Regions from separate parts of the Cupriavidus sp. GW821-FHT07C08 genome, predicted to be linked through region 1. Evidence: predicted binding sites of a transcription regulator. Region 1 holds the regulator's gene; each other region holds the start of a gene.

What was found. Region 1 encodes HrcA, which represses chaperone genes, less so after heat shock. Its sites were predicted from a motif close to TTAGCACTCNNNNNNNNNGAGTGCTAA; they were not measured.
Region 2: groES (co-chaperone GroES) is a predicted target of HrcA. The motif match lies at 3,621-3,647, and genes of this name have one in related genera.
Region 3: rpoH (RNA polymerase sigma factor RpoH) is a predicted target of HrcA. The motif match lies at 3,704-3,730, and genes of this name have one in related genera.

What each region holds. Positions count from the first base shown of each region.
Region 1 is NZ_JBWKQZ010000020.1:29,019-34,527, forward strand. Features, by position in the region: gene AC07UK_RS23415 (RNA-binding S4 domain-containing protein) at 1-276, opposite strand, end outside; gene hemH (ferrochelatase) at 273-1,388, opposite strand; gene hrcA (heat-inducible transcriptional repressor HrcA) at 1,495-2,529, opposite strand; gene AC07UK_RS23430 (NAD kinase) at 2,632-3,549, shown strand; gene recN (DNA repair protein RecN) at 3,616-5,370, shown strand; gene AC07UK_RS23440 (hypothetical protein) at 5,420-5,509, shown strand, end outside.
Region 2 is NZ_JBWKQZ010000024.1:87,423-92,931, forward strand. Features, by position in the region: gene AC07UK_RS26380 (type II secretion system F family protein) at 1-423, shown strand, start outside; gene AC07UK_RS26385 (metallophosphoesterase) at 634-1,419, shown strand; gene groL (chaperonin GroEL) at 1,537-3,180, opposite strand; gene groES (co-chaperone GroES) at 3,226-3,516, opposite strand; gene AC07UK_RS26400 (SulP family inorganic anion transporter) at 3,864-5,509, shown strand, end outside.
Region 3 is NZ_JBWKQZ010000012.1:155,003-160,511, reverse strand. Features, by position in the region: gene AC07UK_RS17345 (COX15/CtaA family protein) at 1-902, shown strand, start outside; gene cyoE (heme o synthase) at 899-1,843, shown strand; gene AC07UK_RS17335 (SCO family protein) at 1,971-2,591, shown strand; gene rpoH (RNA polymerase sigma factor RpoH) at 2,700-3,626, opposite strand; gene AC07UK_RS17325 (pirin family protein) at 3,966-4,841, shown strand; gene ybiB (DNA-binding protein YbiB) at 4,861-5,509, opposite strand, start outside.

The DNA of each region.
Region 1 (5,509 bases):
TTCGGCACTTTCCTCGTACAGCGTCTGCGCCACCGGCGCCGGCCCGCGCGCCGGGGCGATGCCCTTCACCACCAGTTCCCAGCGCTGCTGGTGCGCTTCCAGCACCACCATGTCGCCGGGCTTCACCTCGCGCGAGTTCTTGCATGGCTGGCCGTTGACGGTCACCTTGCCGCGCTCCACCGCTTCGGCCGCCAGCGAGCGCGTCTTGAAGAAGCGCGCGCACCACAGCCATTTGTCGATGCGCTGGCGCGCATCCGGCTCAAAGTCGACGTTCATGCCGCCGCTCCCCGGGTCTGGGCGCGCGTGCGCCGTGCTTCCAGTTCGTGCGGATGCGGCGTGGCCAGCGGCCAGCCCTGCAGATGCTGCAGCGCGATCTCGGCCATGGCCGCGACCCACGGATCGGCATCATTCAGGCACGGGATGAAGTGGAAATCCTTGCCGCCCGCGACCTTGAACTCGGTCTGCCCTTCCATGGCGATTTCCTCCAGGGTCTCGATGCAGTCGGCCGGAAAGCCCGGGCAGAAGACGTCGACCCGGCCCGCGCCGACCTTGCCCAGCTCGGCCAGCGTCGGCGCGGTGTACGGCTGCAGCCATTCCGCCTTGCCAAAACGAGACTGGAACGTCACCTGATACTGACCCGCCTGCAGGCCCAGCGCCTCGCCCAGCAGCCGGCCGGTCTTCAGGCATTCGCAGTGATAGGGATCGCCCAGTTCCAGCGTGCGCCGCGGCACGCCGTGGAACGACAGGATCAGCTTGTCGCCGCGGGCAAAGTCCGGCATGCCGTGCCGCGCCCAATAGGCGCCGACCTGCTGTTGCAGCGCCGCGATATAGGCCGGGTGGTCATGGAAATGCTTGACCAGCCGCAGCTCGGGCTGGTTGCGCCACTGGCCCAGCACCCGGAACACCTCGTCGAAGGCCGTTGCCGTGGTGGTGCCCGAGTACTGCGGATACATCGGCAGCACCAGCACCTGCTCGCAGCCCTGCCGGCGCAGCGCCTCCAGCACCGAGGCGATCGACGGGTTGCCGTAGCGCATTGCGCACGCGACCGTCACTTCATAGCCGTGCTGGTTCAGCAGCCGCTGCAGCGCATGGGCCTGGCGCTCGCTGTAGACCAGCAGCGGCGAGCCCGTCATATGGGCCTCGCGCAGCCAGATCGATTCGTACTTCAGCGCCGAGGCGCGCGAACGCAGCGGCAGGATCACCCCATGCAGCAGCGGCAGCCAGGCCGCGCGCGGGATCTCGACCACGCGCGGGTCGGACAGGAATTCCTTCAGGTAGCGCCCCACCGCCTTGGGCGTGGGTGCGTCCGGGGTGCCCAGGTTGACCAGCAGGATCGCCGTGCGCGGCGCGTGGCCGTGCTGGTAGGCCGGTTCGGGAGAAAACGTCATGTCGCTTCCGGGTTGGCACGGTGCCGGGATGGCGCCGGTGCGGCGCACCGGCGATTGCCGCGCTCGGTAGGAATGGAGCCGCTTGTCAGACCAGCCAGTCTTTGCACTAGTTCTGGCTCAGGGCGCTGGACAGCAAGCGCGCGGTGATGTCGACGATGGGAATCACGCGCTCGTACGCCATGCGCGTGGGGCCGATCACGCCGAGCGTGCCGACGATCTGGCCGTCAACCTCATACGGGGCGGTGATGACCGCCATGTCTTCGATCGGCACCAGCCGGCTTTCGCCGCCGATAAAGATCTGCACGCCCTGCGCATGACTGGACACGTCCAGCAGCTGCAGCAGGCTGGTCTTGTGCTCGAACACGTCGAAGAGGCGCCGCAGCTTGTCCATGCTGGAGGCCAGGTCTTCCACTTCCAGCAGCTTGCGCTCGCCGCTGATAAAGACGTGGTCGTCGTCCTCGTCCTCGGCGACGCTGCCGGCCTCGACCGCGGCCTGCATCAGCTGCGACATGTCGCGGCGCAGGTCCTGCAGTTCCACCCGCAGGTGGCCGCGCACCGTGTCGAAGCTCATGCCGGCATAGTGCGAGTTGAAGAAGTTGGCCGCCTCGATCAGCTGGGCCGGCGTGTATGACAGCTCGGTCTGGATGATGCGGTTCTGCACGTCGCCCTCGGGGCTGACGATGATCAGCAGGATGCGCTTGTCCGACAGCCGCATGAATTCGATCTGCCGGAACGCCTGCGCGCGGCGCGGCGTCATCACCACGCCGGCGAAGTGCGACAGGTTGGACAGCGTGCGCGCCGCCGCCGTGATCATGCGCTGCGGCCCCAGCTGCTGGCCGCCGAGCTGGTCCTGGATCTGGCCGGTCAGCTCGGCCAGGTCGGCGTTGCGCTCCAGCGGCTTGGCCGTCAGCATCGAATCGACGAACAGCCGGTAGCCGCGCGGGGTCGGGATACGGCCCGCGGAGGTGTGCGGGCTGGCAATAAAGCCCATTTCCTCCAGATCGGACATCACATTGCGAATCGTCGCAGGCGACAGGTCCAGCCCCGAGTACTTCGACAGGGTGCGGGAACCGACCGGCTGCCCTTCGGCAATATAGCGCTCGATCAGAGTCTTGAGCAGCGTTTTGGAGCGTTCATCCATGATGCCCCGATTTTACGCAAGTTTTGGACCTTCTGGCGGGCGGCCTGGGCCGCCCGCCCGCGCCTGCTGACAACCGTCATGGCGGTATGGTCTAATCCACGCATGTCCGCCCCCCCGAAAGCCAGCGCCGTGCGCACTTCGTTCAAGACCGTCGCCCTGGTGGGCCGGTACTCCACTGCCGGCATCGAAGGGCCGCTGGAGGAGATCGCCTCTTATATCCTGCGCAACGGGCAGGACGTGGTGTTCGAGCGCGAAACCGCGCTGGCCACCGGGCTGACCGGCTACCCTGCCCTGTCCGCCGAGGAGATCGGCCGGCAGGCCGACGTGGCCGTGGTGCTGGGCGGCGACGGCACGCTGCTGGGCATCGCCCGCCAGCTCGCCGGCTATGACGTGCCATTGATCGGCGTCAACCACGGGCGGCTGGGCTTCATGACCGACATCGCGCTGGAAGACGCGCACACCGTGCTGCCCGACATGCTCGACGGCCGGTATGAGGCCGAGACCCGCCTGCTGCTGGAATCGCGCGTGGTGCGCGACGACATGGACATCTTCTCCGCGCTGGCCCTGAACGACGTGGTGGTGAACCGCTCGGGCATCTCCGGCATGGTCGAGCTGGCGGTGTCGGTGGACGGCCACTTCATGTACAACCAGCGCTCGGACGGCCTGATCGTGTCGACCACCACCGGGTCCACCGCCTACGCGCTGTCCGCCGGCGGACCGATCCTGCACCCGACGCTTTCGGGTGTGGTGCTGGTGCCGATCGCCCCGCACGCGCTGTCCAACCGCCCGATCGTGCTGCCGCACGACGCCGAGGTCACCATCGAGGTGGCCAGCGCGCGCGACGCCAGCGTCAACTTCGACATGCAGTCGCTGACCTCGCTGCTGCCGGGCGACCGCATCGTGGTGCGGCGCTCCGAAAAGTCCATCAACCTGCTGCACCCGGTCGGCTACAACTACTACGCCACGCTGCGCAAGAAGCTGCACTGGCACGAGTATCCTTCCGAAGACAATCGCCTCTGAGCCAGTATCAAGCCGCCCCTTGAGCCTGATCCCGAACCCATCGGACCGACTACCTTCCACGCCACGATGCTGCGCAGCCTGTCCATCCGCGATTTCGTCATCGTCGATACGCTCGACCTGGATTTCACCACTGGCTTCACCGTCTTCACCGGCGAGACCGGCGCCGGCAAATCCATCCTGATCGATGCCCTGGCGCTGGTGCTGGGCGAACGCGCCGATGCCGGCGTGGTGCGCGAAGGCGCCCCGCGCGCCGGCGTCAGCGCCACCTTCTCGACCCACCCGGCACTGGATGCCTGGCTGGCCGAGCGCGAGCTCAACGGCGAAGCGGAAGACGGCGTGCATACCGTGCTGCTGCGCCGCACGGTCGATGCCGGCGGCCGCAGCAAGGCCTTTATCAACGGCGCCGCCGCCACCCTGGCGCAGCTGCGCGAAGTCGGCGACCAGCTGGTCGACATCCACGGCCAGCACGCGCACCAGCTGCTGCTGCGCCCCGACGCGCAGCGGCTGCTGTTCGACGCCCACGCCGGCCTCACCCAGCAGGCCGGCGCGGTGGCCGAGGCCTGGCGCGCCTGGCGTGCCTGCGTGCGCCAGCGCGAGGCGGTGGAACACCAGTCGCGCGAGATGCAGCTCGAACGCGAACGGCTGGAATGGCAGGTCGGCGAGCTGGACAAGCTCAACCCGCAGCCGGGCGAATGGGAAGAGATCCAGTCCGAGTACAACCGGCTGTCGCATGCCGCCGGCCTGATCGACGGCAGCCGCGCCGCGCTCGACGCATTGTCCGAGGCCGACGGCTCGGTGCTGTCGGCGCTGAATACCATCGTGCACAAGCTGCAGCAGCTTGCCGATGTCGATCCCGCGCTGCGCGACGTGCTGGCCGCGCTCGAGCCTGCGCAGATGCAGGCCGAGGAAGCCGCGCACTCGCTCACGCGCTATGTCGACCGGCTCGAACTCGATCCCGAGCGGCTGCAGGCCGTGGACGAACGCATGCAGGCGCTGCACGCCACCGCGCGCAAGTACCGCCTGCCGCCCGAGCAGCTGCCCGACGAGCTGGTGGCCCGCCGCCAGCAGCTGGACGACCTGCAGGCCGCGCAGGACCTGAACAAGGTGATGGCGCGGGAGGCCGCGGCCAAGGCCGCCTACCTGACCCTGGCGCAGCATCTCAGCCACGCCCGCAAGCAGGCCGCGCAGGCGTTGTCCGCCGCGGTCACCGACGCCATGCAGGGGCTGTCGATGGCCGGCGGCAGCTTTGTCGCCGCGCTCAATGCGCTCGACGAAGGCCAGAGCCATGGACTGGAGCAGGTCGAATTCCTGGTCGCCGGCCATGCCGGCGTGAGCCCGCGGCCACTGGCCCGGGTGGCCTCGGGCGGCGAACTGGCGCGCATCAGCCTGGCGATCTCGGTGATCACCAGCGAAGCCTCGCCCACGCCCACGCTGATCTTCGACGAGGTCGATACCGGCATCGGCGGCGCGGTGGCCGAAGTGGTCGGCCGGCGCCTGCAGGAGCTCGGCCGCGCGCGCCAGGTGCTGTGCGTGACGCACCTGCCGCAAGTGGCGGCGCAGGCCAGCACCCATCTGCTGGTCAGCAAGGAAACCACCGATGCGGGCGACGGTTCGGTCACGCGCTCGCGCATCCGGGTGCTGGACCCCGCCGGGCGCGTGGTCGAGACCGCTCGCATGCTGGGCGGCGCCACCGTCACCGCCACCACGCTGCAACATGCGGAAGAAATGCTGGCGCAAGGCATGGCCGGCGGCCAGGGCAGCCAGCCTGCACGCGGCGCGGGCGGCAAGGATGGCCGGCGCAGCCGCCGCGCCGCCGGCTGAAAGCCGCCCCCGCACGTGCGCCAATCCATACACTGACAGGAGCTTCACCATGACCCGCCAAGCGCAAGCCGGCCTCCGGCAACGCCCGCGCGCATCGCTGCGCGCCGTGCTGGCCATCGCCACCGCCGCATCGGCCGCA
Region 2 (5,509 bases), on a different contig from region 1:
GCTGGCCTCGGGCTCGATGCGGCACTGATGCGCGTAGCCGACGAGCTGGCGCTGCGCTGCCCGGTGCTGGCCGATGAGCTCCAGCTGATGCTGCTTGAGCTGCGCTCGGGCTTCTCGAAGGAAAAGGCGCTGTCGAACCTGTCGCTGCGCACCGGCGTGGACGACGTGGACAAGTTCGCCTCCATGCTGATCCAGGCCGACCGCTTCGGCACCAGCCTGGGCGAGTCCCTGCGCGTGCTGTCCGACATGCTGCGCACCAAGCGCCGCATGCGGGCCGAGGAGCAAGCCGCCAAGATCGCGCTCAAGCTGCTGTTCCCGCTGATCTTCACCATCTTCCCGTCGCTGCTGCTGGTGCTGCTCGGGCCAGCCTTTATCCAGATCTATCGCGTTCTCCTGCCGACCATGGCCGGACAAGGAGGGTAATACTTCCGGGAAACCGCGATCGTTTCCCCCGGCTGTCTCCCGGTGCAATGCCGGCTAGACAGTCACTTGCCCGGACCTGGTTCCGGGCTTTTTTGCTTTTCGGCGGGATCCGCGGGACTTGACCGGACGGGCTGGCTTCTTAAGAATGCAGGCAACCGCCCGCCGCCGTAGCGGCCCATGCAGCGAGCCCCATGCGCCTCCGGAGTCTCCATGAAGCTACGCATCCTGAGCGACCTCCACATCGAGCACAACATGCCGGAGTCCGTGCCCGCCTGCGATGCCGACGTCGTGGTGCTGGCCGGCGACATCGCCAACGGGCGCGACGGCATCGACTGGGCCGCGCGCACCTTCAGCCAGCCGGTGGTCTATGTGCCCGGCAATCACGAATACTACGAAAGCAACTTCGATACCGTGGACCGCCTGATGGCCGAAGCCACCGAGGCGCACCCAGGCATACAGGTGCTCAATGGCACAGTGGCCGAATTCAACAGCACCCAAGGACGGGTACGCATCATCGGCACCACCTGGTGGACTGACTACACCCTGTTCGGCACCGACCGGCGCGATGCTGCAATGCAGGCTTGCGCGGCGGTGATGCTGGACCATCGCCTGATCGAACTCCACGGCGACGACGGCCGTGTGCGCCATTTCACGCCCCAGGACGCGCTGGCGCGCCACCAGGCCGCGTCGGCCTGGCTGGCGGCGCAGCTGGCGCAAGCCTACGATGGCAAGACCGTGGTGGTCACGCACCACGGCCCTGACCTGGGCAGCCTGGACCCGCGCTACTCGCACGACCTGGTCTCCGGCGGCTTCCTGTCGCGCCGGCCCGACCTGGTAGCAAAGGCGGATCTGTGGATCCACGGCCATACCCACACCAGCTTCGACTACTGCATCGATGATTCGCGCGTGGTCTGCAACCCCCGCGGCTACGTCAGCCGCCGCACCGGCGAGTTGGAAAACAAGCATTTCGACTGGTGCTGCGTGGTCGAGGTCTGACCTGGCGGCTCCAGCGAGAGACTGCTGCGGCGCCCCAAAGAAAAAACCCCCGCGGGCACAAGCCCGCGGGGGTTTTCCAAGACAGCCTGCCCGTAAGGGCAGTCGGTCGGCAATGATTTACATCATGCCTTCCATGCCGCCCATGCCGCCCATACCGCCCGGCATTGCCGGAGCCGACTCGTCCTTCGGCGATTCGGCAACTGCGCAGTCCGTGGTCAGCATCAGCGAAGCCACCGAAGCGGCGTTCTGCAGCGCAGTGCGGGTAACCTTGGTCGGGTCCAGCACGCCCATTTCCACCAGGTCGCCGTACTCGCCCGAAGCCGCGTTGTAGCCGTAGTTGCCCTTGCCTTCGATAACCTTGGCAACGACGACCGACGCCTCTTCGCCGGCGTTCAGCACGATCTGGCGCAGCGGCTCTTCCATGGCGCGCAGCACGATCTTGATACCGGCGTTCTGGTCGGCGTTTTCGCCGGTCAGTGCCGAGATCGCAGCGCGGGCACGCAGCAGGGCCACACCACCGCCGGGGACGATGCCTTCTTCCACCGCAGCGCGGGTGGCGTGCAGGGCGTCTTCCACGCGGGCCTTCTTTTCCTTCATTTCGACTTCGGTGGCAGCGCCAACCTTGATCACGGCAACACCGCCGGCCAGCTTGGCCACGCGCTCTTGCAGCTTCTCACGGTCGTAGTCCGAGGTCGCTTCTTCGATCTGGGCGCGGATTTGCTTCACGCGGCCTTCGATCGCAGCTGCGTCGCCGGCGCCGTCGATGATGATGGTGTTTTCCTTGCCGATCTCGATGCGCTTGGCCTGGCCCAGGTCGTTCAGGCCAGCCTTTTCCAGCGTCAGGCCGATTTCTTCAGCGATGACGGTGCCGCCGGTCAGGATGGCGATGTCTTCCAGCATGGCCTTGCGGCGGTCGCCGAAGCCCGGGGCCTTGACGGCGGCGGTCTTCAGGATGCCACGGATGTTGTTCACCACCAGGGTCGCCAGGGCTTCGCCCTCGACGTCTTCAGCGATGATCAGCAGCGGGCGGCCAGCCTTGGCCACTTGCTCCAGCACCGGCAGCAGGTCGCGGATGTTCGAGACCTTCTTGTCGAACAGCAGCACGAACGGGCTGTCCAGCTGGACAACTTGCTTTTCCGGGTTGTTGATGAAGTACGGCGACAGGTAGCCGCGGTCGAACTGCATGCCTTCCACGACTTCCAGCTCGTCGGCCAGCGACTTGCCGTCTTCAACCGTGATCACGCCTTCCTTGCCGACCTTGTCCATGGCTTCGGCAATGCGCTCACCGATGGAGGTGTCGCTGTTGGCCGAGATCGCGCCAACCTGGGCGATTTCCTTGCTGGTGGTGGTGGGCTTGCTGACCTTCTTCAGCTCTTCCACGGCGGCGGCAACAGCCTTGTCGATGCCGCGCTTCAGGTCCATCGGGTTCATGCCGGCGGCAACGAACTTCATGCCTTCGCGCACGATCGACTGGGCCAGCACGGTTGCGGTGGTGGTACCGTCACCGGCGTTGTCGCTGGTCTTGGAAGCGACTTCCTTGACCATCTGGGCGCCCATGTTCTGCAGCTTGTCCTTCAGCTCGATTTCCTTGGCCACGGACACGCCGTCCTTGGTCACGGTCGGGCCGCCGAAGCTGCGCTCCAGCACCACATTGCGGCCCTTCGGGCCCAGGGTCACCTTGACTGCGTTGGCGAGGATGTTCACGCCTTCAACCATCTTGGCACGTGCGGCGTCGCCGAACACTACGTCTTTAGCTGCCATTCTTGAATCTCCTGAAATCTGTACGGGTGGCGGTCAGTCGGTGAATTACTTGTTCACCACGGCCATGATGTCTTCTTCGCGCATGACCAGCAGTTCCTGGCCTTCCACCTTCACGGCCTGGCCGGCGTACTTGCCGAACAGCACGCGGTCGCCGACCTTGACGTCGAGGGCGATGTTGTTGCCCTTGTCATCCTTCTTGCCAGGACCGATTGCCAGTACTTCGCCTTGATCGGGCTTCTCGGCAGCGTTGTCGGGAATCACGATACCGGACGCGGTCTTGGTTTCGTTGTCCAGACGCTTCACGATCACGCGGTCGTGCAAAGGACGCAGATTCATACGGACTCCTAGATGCAAAGTGAGTTTTTAATCACAAATCGGCCGGCTACCGAGGCGACGGCCGTCTGAAATGTTCAGGTGCCGCAAGGGGCGCTTTCATGCTGTTAGCACTCACCCCCGGCGAGTGCTAATTATAGGGACGGGGTATGGCCATTTCAAGACAGGGACTTGATACGGGTTTTCCCTTGGACGTGAAACTCTCGTGGGAGATGGCCTTGGAGAGCCACTGAAAGAGGAGCTTTAGCCACTTAATGCGCATTTGCCGCTCCGTGTAATTTCGACCAAACTGTACATGGGTCGCCGCACGACAACGACAAACATCAAGCCCGCCGCCCGGATCACCCTCCATGAACGTGGAATCCCACTCCCGTCGCCGCAACCGCGCCGGTGGCGATCCCTGCCGCACCTTGCGCAACTCGGCCGGCGTGCTTGCATTGCCGTGGCCCGAGTGGCTGCGTCACTACCACCGCGACTGGCTGAAGCCCGATGTCATGGCCGGGCTGACCGTTGCGGCAGTCGTCATCCCGAAGGCTCTCGCCTACGCCACCATCGCGGGCCTGCCGGTCGAGGTCGGACTCTATACGGTATTCGCGCCGATGCTGATCTACGCCATGCTGGGAACCTCGCGCCCGCTCAGCGTCAGCACCACGACCACGCTGGCGATCCTGGCAGCAGCCGCGCTTAGCGATACGACGGCGGCAGGCGGTACCGCGAGCTTGCTGACGGCTTCGGCCACGCTCACCTGCCTGGTGGGCATCATCCTGGTCGCCGCGCGCTTGCTGCGCCTGGGCTTTGTTGCCGATTTCATCTCCGAGCCCGTCCTGGTCGGCTTCAAGGCCGGGATCGGGCTGGTGATCGTGGTGGACCAGTTGCCGAAGCTGCTCGGCATCCATTTCCAGAAGGGCGCGTTTTTCCACAACCTCGCAGCCATGGTCCAGGGCGTTCCCCACGCTTCGCTGGCAACCATGGCCGTTGGGGTCACGGTCCTGGCGCTGCTGATCGGCATGGAACGCCTGGCGCCGCGCGCGCCGGCCCCGCTGATCGCGGTGGCGATCGGGATCGCGGCAGTCAGCCTGCTCGGGTTGCAGTCTCATGGCGTCGAAACCGTTGGCCATGTCCCGACTGGACTGCCGCCCCTCACGCTGCCGGATCCCGATCTGGTCATGCAGCTCCTGGTGCCGGCCATGGGCATTGCCCTGATGAGCTTTACGGAAACCATCGCAGCCGGACGCGCCTTCGTGCAGAGCGGCGAACCCGCGCCGGACCCGAACCGCGAGCTGCTGGCCACCGGGTTCGCCTGCCTGGGTGGCGCATTCCTCGGCGCGATGGCCGCCGGCGGCGGGACCACGCAGACCGCGGTGAACCGCCGCTGCGGCGCCAGATCGCAGCTGGCGGGACTGGTCACTGCGGTCGTCGCGCTGGGCGCGATGCTGGTGCTGGCACCGCTGATCGGCCTGATGCCGGAGGCCGCGCTGGCGGCAGTGGTCATCGCCTATTCGGTGGGACTGATCCAGCCGGCGGAGTTTCGCGCCATCCTCGGCATCCGGCGCACGGAGTTCATCTGGGCAGCGGTAGCCTTTGCCGGCGTCGTGCTGCTAGGGACATTGAACGGCATTGCCGCCGCCATCATTGTTTCGCTGCTGGCGCTGGCCTACCAGACTTCCGATCCGCCAGTCTATGTCCTGGCACGCAAGCCCGGCACCAATGTATTCCGGCCGCAGTCCGCCGAGCATCCCGCCGACGTGACCTATCCCGGCATGGTGATGCTGAGGCCGGAGGGCCGAGTTTACTTCGCCAATGCGAGACACATCGGGCACAAGATGCGGCCCATCATTGCTGCAGCGAATCCCCGGGTGGTGGTGCTCGACCTTGCCGGCGTCTTTGACCTCGAGTACACGGCGCTGCGGATGCTGACGGAAGCCGAAAAGAAGATGCGCGAAGGCGGCGTGATGCTCTGGCTGGCGGAACTGAATCCCAATGTGCTGGAGATGGT
Region 3 (5,509 bases), on a different contig from region 1:
CGCACGCCGCGATGGAGCCGATCCGCGCGGCCGAGACCGCGCTGCCCAGCGGCCCGGTGACGCTGGCCAAGGCGTGGATCGAGATGATCCACCGCTACTTCGCAATGGCGGTCGGGGTGCTGATCATCACGCTGATGGTGCTGGCGTGGGTCAAGCGGCGCGAGCTGAAGCAGTCGCCATGGTTCGCCACCGGGGTGCTGCTGCTGGTGTGCGTGCAGGGCGCGTTCGGCGCCTTCACCGTGACCCTGAAGCTGCAGCCCGTCATCGTGGTCACGCACCTGATGCTGGGCATGGCCCTGCTGGCCGTGCTGATCCAGCTGGGCTCGCGCAACGATCCGCCGCACCCGGTCGCGGCGCAGGCCGCGCGCCTGCGCTGGCCGGTGCGCATCGGCCTGCTGCTGCTGGTGATCCAGATCTTCCTGGGCGGCTGGGTCAGCACCAACTACGCGGTGCTGGCCTGCACCGACTTCCCACTGTGCAACGGCCAGCTGGTGCCCGAGATGGATTTCCGCCACGGCTTCACGCTGTGGCGCCAGCTGGGCATGACCGCCGACGGCGACTACATCCCGCACGCGGCGCTGGTGGCGATCCACTGGGTCCACCGCGGCTTTGCCTTTGTCGTGCTGGGCTACCTGGCGTGGCTTGGCCTGCGCGCGCGCCGGCTTGAAGGGCTCGCGCGCGCGGCCGGCTGGCTGCTGGGTACGCTGGTGCTGCAGCTGGCCACCGGGATGTCCAATATCGTGTTCGACTGGCCGCTGGTGGCCGCGGTTGCGCACAACGGCGGCGCGGCGCTGCTCCTGCTGCTGCTTGTCCGCCTCCACTACAATACAGGGCTCGCAGGGCTCACCATGCGGGCCGCCGGCGCCCCCGCTGCCGTGCCGAACGCCGCCCGCGCCACATGAAAGACAAGACCCCTTCCGTGGTTACCGCTACCCACCCCCATTCGCTGGGCAAGTTGAGCCGGATACGGCACCTGGCCCGACAATATGCCGCCCTGACCAAGCCGCGCGTGACGCAGCTGGCCGTGTTCTGCGCCATCATCGGCATGTTCCTGGCCACGCCCGGCATGGTGCCGTGGCGCGTGCTGATCGGCGGCGCCGCCGGCATCTGGCTGCTGGCCGGTGCGGCCTTTGCCATCAATTGCCTGGTCGAGCAGAAGATCGACGCGCTGATGCGCCGCACCGCGTGGCGCCCGTCGGCCACCGGCGAGATCACCACGCCGCAGACCCTGGTGTTCTCCGCCGTCCTGGGCGGCGCCGGCATGTGGCTGCTGCACGTCTACGCCAACGACCTGACGATGTGGCTGACCTTTGCCACCTTCCTCGGCTACGCGGTGGTCTACACCATCCTGCTCAAGCCGGCCACGCCGCAGAACATCGTGATCGGCGGGCTGTCCGGGGCAATGCCGCCGGCGCTGGGCTGGGCCGCGGTGGCGGGCGAGGTGCCGGCCGAAGCCTGGTTCCTGGTGCTGATCATCTTCACCTGGACCCCGCCGCACTTCTGGGCCCTGGCGCTGTACCGCCGCGCCGACTACGCCAAGTCCGGCCTGCCGATGCTGCCGGTCACGCACGGCGAGCGCTACACGCTGCTGCATATCCTGCTGTACACGCTGATCATGATCGCCGCGACGCTGCTGCCCTTTGTCTACGGCATGAGCGGCTATATCTACCTGGCGGCCGCGCTGGCGCTGGGCGCAGGTTTCCTGGCCTACGCCTGGAAGATGTACCGCAATTATTCAGACGAGCTGGCGCAGCGCACCTTCCGCTTCTCGATCCTGTACCTGTCGCTGCTGTTCGCCGCGCTGCTGGTCGACCACTACTTCAAGTTCGTGCCGCAGGTCTGACCTGTGGCCCACCGGCTGCGGCATCTTGTCGCGGCCGGCGCAGCGTGGCGGCACGATCGGCGATACTGCGTGATGTCGCCGCCCTCCGGTGCCGCTGTTCCCCCCACCCCTGACCGGTTTCCGCCGCATGCCCCGCCTAAGCCCCGCCTCCGGCCTGTTCGCCGCCTTCCGCCGCTTTTCCCTGCTGGCCGCGCTTGCGCTGGCCGTGGCTGCCTGCGGGCAGCAGAAGGCCTCGTTCCGCAATGTCGACATCACCGGCGCGGCGGACTTCGGCAAGGACTTCTCGCTGACCGACCATCACGGCAAGGTGCGCACCATCGCCGACTTCAAGGGCAAGGCGGTGGTGATGTTCTTCGGCTACACCCACTGCCCGGACGTGTGCCCGACAACGATGGCCGAACTGAAGGCAGTGATGGAGAAACTGGGCCCGGACGCCGACCGCGTGCAGGTGCTGTTCGTCACGGTCGACCCGGAACGCGACACGCAGGCGCTGCTGGCCCAGTACGTGCCGGCCTTCGATGCGCGCTTCCTGGGGCTGCGCCCGGCCGACGAGGCCGCACTGCAGAAGGTGACCAAGGACTTCAAGGTGTTCTACGCCAAGGTGCCGGGCAGCTCCCCGAACAACTACACGGTGGACCACTCCGCGGGCAGCTATGTATTCGACCCGGAGGGCAAGCTGCGGCTGTTCATCCGCCATGGCCAGGGTCCGGATCCGATAGCGCACGACCTGAAACAGCTGCTGTCGTGACGTGAAATGGAGGGAAGGGGTGCGGCATAACGTCGCACTCTTCCTCTCGCGGGCAACAAAAAGGCCGGTCCAGTGTGGACCGGCCTTTTGCATGGTGGAGGGAGCGGATCAGGCGAACGCCTGCAGCGCCCCCTTCATCTTCTTCATGGCCGCGGCCTCGATCTGGCGGATGCGCTCGGCCGAGACGCCGAACTCGTCAGCCAGCTCATGCAGCGTGGCGCCGCCCGAGCCGTCATCCTCGACGTGCAGCCAGCGCGCCTCGATGATGCGGCGGCTGCGTTCGTCCAGCTTGGCCAGCGCCTCTTCCAGGCCCTCGACCTGCATGCGGTCGTGGCGCTTGGCTTCCAGCACGCGGGTGGGCTCGTTGTGGTTGTCCGCCAGGTAGGCGATGGGGGCGAATTCCTCTTCGCCGTCGTCGATCTGGCCTTCCAGCGCCAGGTCGCCGCCCGACAGGCGGGTTTCCATCTCCATCACTTCTTCGGGCTTGACGTTCAGCTCGCGCGCGACGGCCTCGACCTGCTCCGGCGTGAACGTGTGCGCGCCCTGCTTGTGGCTGCGCAGGTTGAAGAACAGCTTGCGCTGGGCCTTGGTGGTGGCCACCTTGACCATGCGCCAGTTCTTCAGCACGTATTCGTGGATCTCGGCCTTGATCCAGTGCATCGCATACGACACCAGGCGCACGCCTTGTTCGGGGTCGAAGCGCTTCACGGCCTTCATCAGGCCGATATTGCCTTCCTGGATCAGGTCGGCATGCGGCAGGCCATAGCCCAGGTACTGGCGGGCGATCGACACCACCAGGCGCAGGTGGGACATCACCATCTGGCGGGCAGCATCAACGGAATCGTGGTCGCGGAGCTCGCGCGCCAGGCGCTGCTCTTCCTCCGCGGTCAACAGCGGAATCCGGTGGACAGCCTGGATATAGCTGTCGAGGTTGCCAACGGTGGCCGGGAAGGTCAGCGCAAAGCTGCCCGTGCTCCGGGGTGCCGTCGGCAGGCGGTTAATCAGGGTTTGGTCGGCAGACAAGACTGCGTTCACTCAATGGCTCCTTTCGCATCCGGCGGTTCGGTTGCCGGTGTGCCGCGCCTCTTGGGTCGGCGGCACTGCAACACATATTAGCACTCAGGCCGGGTGAGTGCTAATTGGAGTCCCGATGGCCGTGATAGTTCCACTCGATTGGTCTTGCGGATAGCATAGCTACTTACCGCTTCGAGCGGCGGAAACGATACCCACGGTTCGGCGCACAGGATGTTAGAGCGGCGCGGGGCACGGGGGTTCTGCCCGCTGCTGCAATGATTTGTTGCAGCAGCGGCTACACTCGACCCAACTGCGGCGCGCTGGCATCCTGCGAGCCTCTCTCATTCCACCGGAGGAGTTATGTCTGCTATCGAACACTTGCTCAAGCCGCATGTGCGCGACCTGGGCGATTTTACCGTGCGCCGGCTGTTGCCCGCCGCCGCTACCCAGACCGTCGGGCCGTTTATCTTCTTCGACCATATGGGGCCGGTGCAGCTGCCGCCGGGCGCCGGCGCTGATGTGCGTCCGCATCCCCATATCGGGCTGGCCACGGTCACCTACCTGTTCGAAGGCGAGATCATCCACCGCGACAGCCTGGGCAGCGACCAGGCGATCCGTCCGGGCGACGTCAACTGGATGACCGCCGGGCGCGGCATCGTGCACTCGGAACGCTCGCCCGAGCATGTGCGCCCCGCCGGGGCCCGGCTGCACGGCATCCAGACCTGGGTGGCACTGCCGCAGGAGCATGAGGGTGCCGAGCCGTCGTTCTTCCACCATCCCGCCGCCACGCTGCCACAGATCGAGCGGCCGGGCGTGCGCATGGTGGTGATTGCGGGCGATGCCTTTGGCCAGGTCTCTCCGGTCAAGGTCTTCAGCCGCACCCTGTATGTGGCGATCGAGCTGGATGCGGGCGCGAGCGTGGAGATCCCGGTCGAACATGCCGAGCGGGGCATCTATCCGGTGGATGGCGCGGTGGCGCTCGACGGCGAGCCGCTGCCGGCCGAGCACATGGTGGTGCTCACCCCGGGCCAGCCCGCGACGCTGACGGCCACGGCGCCGTCGCGCGTGATGCTGCTGGGCGGCGACCCGACCGACGGGCACCGCTTTATCTACTGGAATTTCGTTGCCAGCAGCAAGGTGGCGATCGAGGCTGCCGCCCAGCGCTGGGAGGACGATCAGTTCCCGCACGTGCCGGGCGAGACCGAGCGCATCCCGCTGCCCCCGCGCAAGGCCTGACAGCGATCCCGGGGCTGGCTCAGACCGGGCTGGCCCAGGTCACGCGAGTGCCTTGCCGCAGGCATTCGCGGATGGCATCGACCTGGATCGCGAGCGGTGCCGGCACCGGCGCCGCGCCGTCCAGCACGCGCCGGATCCAGGCCACGGTCTGGCCGGCGTCGCTGCCGGGCGGCAGTTCAGGCACTTCGGCCAGTGAACCCACGGCCGGATCGACCAGCGTCTGCTGGTGCCCCTCATGCAGCCAGTCGATGCGGCTGGTGCGGCGCGCATCGGCCACCACTTCGCCCTCGGTGCCGCGTGCCAGCAGCACGTTGGCGGGCTCATGCGAGAAGTAGTCAGTCAGCGTCTCGCGGTATTCGGGGTGGGTGTAGCTGTACAGGCGCAACCCTTCCGCGGGCGAATGCTCGCCCACCGGCTGCAGCATCTTGGCCACCGTATGCGCCGAATTGCGCAGGCCGATCACGGTGCGCCGCTCCAGCAGCTGCGACAGCCCGGGCGACAGCACATCCACCGGCAGCACCGCCAGCGGCCCGAGGTCGCTGCCCTCGCGCAGCCGTGCCGAGGCCTCGTCGGTCGTCGCGCACAAGGGCACGCCCAGGGCCTCGAACAGCGTCATGCTGGTCACGCGGCCATTGAACAGGCGCGTGCCGTGCACCAGCACGGGGACA